Regions from separate parts of the Arthrobacter sp. AG367 genome, predicted to be linked through region 3. Evidence: riboswitches for the same ligand, from Rfam matches in the RefSeq annotation. Region 3 holds a riboswitch; each other region holds the start of a gene.
The links. A riboswitch is a leader RNA that binds a small molecule or an ion and turns the genes downstream of it on or off. The one in region 3 is predicted to bind S-adenosylmethionine.
Positions count from the first base shown of each region.

Region 1: it holds a riboswitch for S-adenosylmethionine, as region 3 does, so the genes downstream of both, FB478_RS17740 (cobalamin-independent methionine synthase II family protein) here and FB478_RS05900 (aminotransferase class V-fold PLP-dependent enzyme) in region 3, are expected to answer to the same signal.
Region 2: it holds a riboswitch for S-adenosylmethionine, as region 3 does, so the genes downstream of both, FB478_RS07655 (DUF1737 domain-containing protein) here and FB478_RS05900 (aminotransferase class V-fold PLP-dependent enzyme) in region 3, are expected to answer to the same signal.

Region 1 covers NZ_VIVE01000008.1:90,198-92,455, forward strand. Annotated here, with positions in the region: gene FB478_RS17740 (cobalamin-independent methionine synthase II family protein) at 179-1,387, opposite strand; SAM riboswitch class I at 1,401-1,504, opposite strand; gene FB478_RS17745 (M14 family zinc carboxypeptidase) at 1,689-2,258, shown strand, end outside.
Region 2 covers NZ_VIVE01000002.1:129,992-132,249, forward strand. Annotated here, with positions in the region: gene FB478_RS07645 (O-succinylhomoserine sulfhydrylase) at 1-241, opposite strand, end outside; gene FB478_RS07650 (rhodanese-like domain-containing protein) at 242-652, opposite strand; gene FB478_RS07655 (DUF1737 domain-containing protein) at 649-924, opposite strand; SAM riboswitch class IV at 938-1,053, opposite strand; gene opgC (OpgC domain-containing protein) at 1,279-2,258, shown strand, end outside.
Region 3 covers NZ_VIVE01000001.1:1,266,437-1,268,694, reverse strand. Annotated here, with positions in the region: gene FB478_RS05900 (aminotransferase class V-fold PLP-dependent enzyme) at 1-1,018, opposite strand, end outside; SAM riboswitch class IV at 1,055-1,168, opposite strand; gene hisN (histidinol-phosphatase) at 1,321-2,133, opposite strand; gene rsgA (ribosome small subunit-dependent GTPase A) at 2,178-2,258, opposite strand, start outside.

The DNA.
Region 1 (2,258 bases), on a different contig from region 3:
ATTGGCGTTGCTGCCGCCACGGACATGGGCGCACGGCGGCACGGCACATCAGTGGCGGTTGATTGGGGTGGACCAACTCCTGGTCGGCCTACTCCAGTTTAGCAAGCCCAGGCAAGCGAAACGCCGGCCGCCCCTTCCGGTGATGGAAGGCACAGCCGGCGCGTCGGTGCGGGAGCGGCTAGAAGAGGCGCTTCGAGGCGCGGCGGGCACCCTCACCCAGTGCCTCCAGCTTGGCGAAGGCGATCTGCGGGTGCACCCTGCCGCCCAGGCCACAGTCGGTGGAGGCAATGACGTTCCCGCGGCCCACGAGGTCCGCAAAGCGGACGATCCGGTCCGCCACCAGGTCCGGGTGCTCCACCACATTGGTGGCATGCGAAACAACGCCCGGGATGATCACCCTGCCCTCGGGGAGCTTTGTGTCCTCCCACACCCGCCATTCGTGTTCGTGGCGGACGTTTGCCGCTTCAAAGGAATAGGCGCCGGCGTTGACCTGAAGCACAGAGCCGATGATGTCGGCGAACGGGATGTCCGTGGTGTGTGGGCCGTGCCAGGATCCCCAGCACACGTGCAGCCGGATCTGTTCCTGCGGCAGGCCGCGCAGCGCCCAGTTGGTCGCTTCGACGCGCAGCTGGATGAACTTCAGGTAATCGTCCAGGGATGGCTCGGGATTGATCTGGTCCCAGCTTTCGGCCAGGGACGGATCATCGAGCTGCACCGTAAGGCCGGCCTCGATGATGGCCTTGTATTCCTCCCGCATGGCATCAGCGCAGGCGTAGACGAGTTCCTCGTCGTTCTTGTAGTAGTCGTTGGCTACCCGCGCGCATGAGCCGGGGGAGAGGGAGGCCACGAAGCCATCCGTGAGGCCTGCGGCGGCGAGCCCGGTCTTCAGGTTCCGGATGTCCGAGGCCACCAGGTCCTGGCCCGTGTAGGTCAGCGGTCCGGCGATCTTGGGCTGGGCAACGCTCTTGCGGTGGGTGAGGATGCCGGATGCGGGATCGCTGTAGGCCTCGTTGAAGGCCTGCCGGTCGCGCCGGTCCGGGAACGAGGTCAGGACAACGTTGCCGGGGGACGAGCGGCGGACGCCGGACTCGGCCCAGCGGTCCACGGTGGTTGGCTCAAGGCCCCCGAGCCGGGCGAAGGAGTAATTCCACCACGCCCCGTAATCCACCGAGCTGGACATGGTGTGCCCGTACTCGCCGTCGTTGGGGATGTCGATGCCAAGGTCCTTCTGGCGCTGCACCACGTCCACTACGGAGGCTTCGAGGAGTTCCAGGAATTCCGGCGTGATGCCGTCGGCTTCCTTGGCGGCGTTGGCCGCAATGAGTTCAGGGGTGCGGGGCAATGAACCGGCGTGGGTCACGCGGATATGGTCGGTGTTCTGGGACATGCTGGAATCTTCCTTTCCATCGGTCCTGGCAGTAGCACCTTCGGCCGGCAGGAGTCTGCCGGGACGTGGTTGCTGCGGCGTCATTGAGCCAGGTCTCTCGGCCGCTCCGGATGGTCCACTCTCAGATAAATCGACGCGCGTGGAGCCGCGCAAATCCGCACCGCTTTATGTCGTGGGCATGTCCGGCCGGCCGCCGGCGGCAGGACCGGAACGTACTTACAGCGTTTGTCCAGCATATTGACAGGTTTCGTTAAGCTTGGTTGTGTGAATGTCACATGCCTCCGCTGCGACGGAGCGGCGGATGCCACCCGAGCACTCGAAAGAGGTAACTGTGACGAAATCCCTCAGGACCCTTGCCGTTAGCGGAGCCCTCGCGCTCGCCGTCGCAGCAGGTCCGGCGCCCTTGGCCGGCGCCGTAGGCGAAGGGCCTTCCTACGACGGCAACGGCCAGATCACCACGTCGAAGCTGGCCACCTACGACCAGATGGTCTCGTTCCTGAAGGACCAGGATGCGCGCCAGCCCGCCATGGAGCTGGAGGTCATCGGCCAGACCGTCAAAGGCCGCGACATCCACCTGGTCAAGTACATATCGGACCCGGCCAAGCCCACCATCCTGTATTTGACCCAGCAGCACGGCAATGAACAGCTCACCACCGAGGGTGCCCTCGAGTTCGTCAAGCACCTGGGCACGGGCAAGTCGGCAGGCATCCTGGACGGCGTGAACATCCTCATCGTGCCCATGCTCAACGCGGACGGTGCCATGGGGGATGTCAACTTCTCCCTGGACGACTACCTTGCCAAGGGGGACCGCCACCTCACCCGCTACAACGCGGAAGGCGTGGACCTGAACCGGGACCATGTGGCCAAGGTC
Region 2 (2,258 bases), on a different contig from region 3:
TGCCTTCCAGCAGCCGGAGCCGCTCCTGGAAGGTGGCCACGGACGGGTTGCCGTAGCGGGAGTAGACAAAGCGTTCGTCCTCGCCGGTGAAGGCGCGTTCAGCTGCTGCCGCGGATTCGTAGACGAAGCCGGAGTTCAGGAAAATGGCCTCGGACGTTTCCTGGAAGTTGGTGCGGTCCAGCCCGCCACGGACAGCCTGGGTGTCGGGGTTCCAGCCGGGGGCGTCTTGGTTGAAGGTCACTTAGTTCTTTCCGAGGTTGGTGGGAAGGCCGCGGTTTTTCCAGCCGTTGACGGTGCGTTCGCCATAGCGGTCCGGCTCGCCTTCAAAGCCCTCCAGCACGTTGTAGGAGGTGAAGCCGGCCCGGGTGGCCGCGATGGCTGCCGCGATGGACCGCTGGCCGGAGCGGCACAGGAACACCAGTTCGGTTGAACGGTCCTCGGGCGCCTGCTGGCTGAGGTCGTTGATGAAGTCGGGGTTGGGGATGCCGCCGGGGAAGGTCCACTGGATGAAGAGGGGGTCGTTGTCCGTGGCCTTGGTGTCCGGAATGCCGATGTGGGCCCATTCGCCCTCGGTGCGGACGTCCACCAGGATGGCGCCCTGTTCCAGCTTCTCCCATGCTTCCTGGGGCGTGAGGTCTCCCGCGTAGCTCATGCGTGGCCCTCGCCGTCGAACTCGCCTTCAAATTCGGCGTCCAGTTCATCCACTGCGGTGGCAACCGCGGCATCGGCCGAGGCGATTGCCGCCGGAAGGACCACTGCCTGCGCCACGATCACGCTGGTGCCGTTGAAGGTGGCTGCCGGGCTGCCGTGCAGCACATAGCCGTCGGCCAGGGCCGTGGAGATCCGCTCGCAGAATGAACGGTCATCCGGGCCGGTGATCAGGCGGTAGGACAATTTTTCGTCAGGGGCAGGTGCGTCAGACACGACGGATCTCCTTCTTTCACGCTTGCAGCTCGAATCGGTCGATATGCCGAGTATTCACCTGAGGCACCCCGCCGCGAAAGGGAGGGTTGCCGACCGGCCAGTCAGGGCTTCACACCGGTACTCATTACTCCCCAAAAACGTAACATCTGCCGCGCCAAGCCGCACCGCCGCCGTCGTCATGTTCCGTAATTGAGCAGCGCTGAAGGGAGGCGCGGGGTTGAAGGAAAGCGCGACGGCGGACATCGCCGCAGGTGGGCGGCCCGCCACGTGCCGCCCGGGGCCGCGGGGCCGATAAAGTTCTTACCGGGGCGCCGCCCCGTCGTCACAGCAATGAGCACCGGGGGTCCTGTCAGCATGCGGGCAAACACATCGCGCCACCAGGCCGCCATCCGCGGGACCCGCCGGCCGTCCATCGGTGCGTTCCTGGCCGCGGCCATCGTCAGCCTCCTTGCCCTGCTGGCGGCTGCGCCGGCGCATGCGGCGGACGCTGCGCCGGAGAAGGGAAAGCCCTGGCTGGGCGCGGTGCTCGAGTGGGGCGAGGACACCGCCGCAGGCTTCAGCGGCCGGCTTGGTGCCAGTCCGGCCGTCTTCGGCCACGACATCACCATCCCCTACCGCGATTCGGAACGGAACGACCTTGACGGCTTCCTTCAGCAGGCCGCGTCCCTAGGCGCCCACGCCCTGCTCACGGTGAAGCCGTCAGTGCCCCTGGGCCAGCTCGGCACCGCGGAAGCAGAAGCATTCGCAGCGCAGGTGCGCGACCTTACGTCCGGGTTCAAGGGGCAGCTGCTGATCCGGTTCGCCCCGGACATGAATGCAAGCTGGGTGGCCTGGGGCCAGCAGCCCGCCGCGTACCGGCAGGCCTTCAGGGCTGTGGCGGCAGCGTTCAAGAAGTACGACGGCGGCCGGGCCACCTTGGTGTGGGCGCCTTACCTGGGCAAGGACTACCCCTTTGACCGCAACCGGGATGCCCCGCAGCCCGGAACCGAAGGCTTTTCCCTCCTGGACACGAACGGCGACGGGGCCTGGAACTCAAGCGACAGCGCCTACGCCCCGTACTACCCGGGCGACGACGCAGTGGACTGGGTGGGGCTGGCCGCCTATCACGACGACACGGCCGGCGGCCCCGCCGTCAACTCCCAGCCGAGGGCCGGCGAGCTCCAGGACATGCTGACGGCCTCCGGCGGCGAAAACTTCTACGGCACCTATTCCGAGGGGCGCAAAAAGCCGTTCCTCCTCCAGACCTCTGCTTTCTACAGCCCCGCGTCCGGCGGCGCGCAGGAGGCGGACATTAAGGCGGGCTGGTGGGACCAGGTGGTGGGAACTGCCACTTC
Region 3 (2,258 bases):
CGTCGATCCGCTGGAGTCCCTCCACCAGGAAGGAGCGGATGGCGGACTCGTGGGCGTGCCAGCGTTCCTGGTCCAGGCCGGCAATGACCTGGCTGGCGCGGGCCAGCGTGGCGGCCCCCAGGACGTTCGGCGAGCCCCCCTCATGGCGGGCCGGGCCGGTGGCCCAGCTGACGCCGTCGAGCCTGGCTTCCTTGACGGCGCCGCCGCCGGCGAGGTGCGGGACGCCGGCGTCCAGCCAGTCCGGGCGTCCCACCAGGACGCCGGCGCCGAAGGGCGCATACAGCTTGTGGCCGGAGAAGGCGAGGTAGTCGACGTCATCCGCGCTGATGTCTATGCGGCGGTGCGGCGCGAGCTGGGCCGCATCCACCACGATCCGTGCGCCATGTTCGTGGGCCAGCGCGGCCAGCGCCCGGATGGGGAGGATTTCGCCGGTCACGTTGGAGGCCCCGGTGACCGCGACCAGGCTGACACCGCCCTGTCCAAGCTCGGCACGTACGGCCTCAAGGGTGCCGGTGATGGTGTCGGCGGCGACGATGCTGCGGTGCGGGACGCCCTGCCACGGCAGGAGATTGGCGTGGTGTTCGATGTCCAGGTACAGCACTTCGCCGTGGTGGCGGCCATCGGTCACGGGAAGGCAGCCGGCCAGCAGGTTCAGCGAATCCGTCGTGTTGCGGGTGAAGATGACCGAATCATCCGGGCGGCCGCCCACGAAATCCCTGACGATGCTGCGCGCGTTCTCGTACACGGAGGTGCTGATCTGGGATGCGTATCCTGCCCCGCGGTGGACGCTGGCGTAGTAGGGGAGGATCTCATTCAGGTAAGCGGACACTACGGACAGTGCCGGGGCGGAGGCGCCGTAATCGAGGTTGGCGTACCGCACGTGGCCGCCCGAAATCAGGGGCGCCTGGATTTCGGCGCCGGTGACGGCAGCGAGCGGCCGGCCGGCTGCGGCGTGGCGTGCATGGGGGACGGCAGCTTGGGCAATGACGGGCTGGGGGGAGACGGTGGCAGTTGTCACAGAGACCTCACTTGGTACAGGACTCCGGCATAGTGGAATCCGCGCTTGCCGCATCCGCTCCGGACCGGCCTGGTCGTCACCCGGGGCACCCCACCGCGAATGGAGGGTTGCCGGCCAGCAAACCGGGGTTTTGCGCTGGCACTCGTGACCTGCATAAAAGCGTAGGACATGGGGCGGCCAGGACTGAAGCCGCGGCAATTGTTAAGGGCTTTGTTACGCGCCGCCGAATAAACGACGCCGGGCACCTGCCTTGGGAGGTGTCCGGCGTCGCATTATTCGTTCAAACGTGGAAAGCGCGTGAGTTACAGCAGATCGTCCAGGTACGGGTTCAATCGGTGCAGGACCTCCGAGTGCAGGATTGAGTTCGTGGCCAGGGCGTTCCCGCCGAACGGGCCGTCCTCGCCTTCCAGGGATGTGAACCGGCCGCCGGCCTCCACCACGATCGGCACCAGGGCAGCCATGTCATAGAGGTTCAGCTCGGGTTCGCAGGCGATGTCCACGGAGCCCTCGGCCACCATGCAATACGACCAGAAATCCCCGTAGGCCCGGGTCCGCCAAACGTCCTCGGTAAGGCCGAGGAACTCGTCAAGGTTTCCGCGTTCCTTCCACCCGCCCAGGCTGGAGTAGGAGAGGGAGGCGTCGGAAAGCTTCGACACGTTGGACACGCGGAGGCGGGTGGCGGCGGCAAGGGACCTGCCCATGTACGCGCCCATGCCTTTCGCCGCCCACCAGCGCTTGCCCAGGGCCGGGGCGCTGACGACGCCTACCACCGGTTCGCCCTCATCCACGAGGGCGATCAGCGTGGCCCATACGGGAACGCCGCGGACAAAGTTTTTGGTTCCGTCAATGGGGTCGATGATCCAGCGCCGGGAACCGTGGCCGGTGCTGCCGAATTCCTCGCCCAGGACGGCGTCGCGGGGGCGTGAACGGGAGAGCTGGCCCCGGATGGCTTCCTCGGCGGCCTTGTCCGCGTCGGTGACCGGCGTCAGGTCCGGCTTGGTCTCAACGTGGAGGTCCAGGGCCTTGAAGCGGCTCATGGTCTGGTCATCCACGGAGTCGGCCAGGACATGGGCCAGGCGCAGGTCATCGTTGTAGCTCGAAGCGGGTTGGATCATGGTTCCAAACTACCGTCTGTGGACGGTTCTGCCGGGAGAACGCGTCAGTTGACGCTGCCGAGCTCCTTGGTTTCCTGTGCTTCCATCCTCGGGTCCGTGCCAAGCAGGCGCCGCAGCGAGGCCAG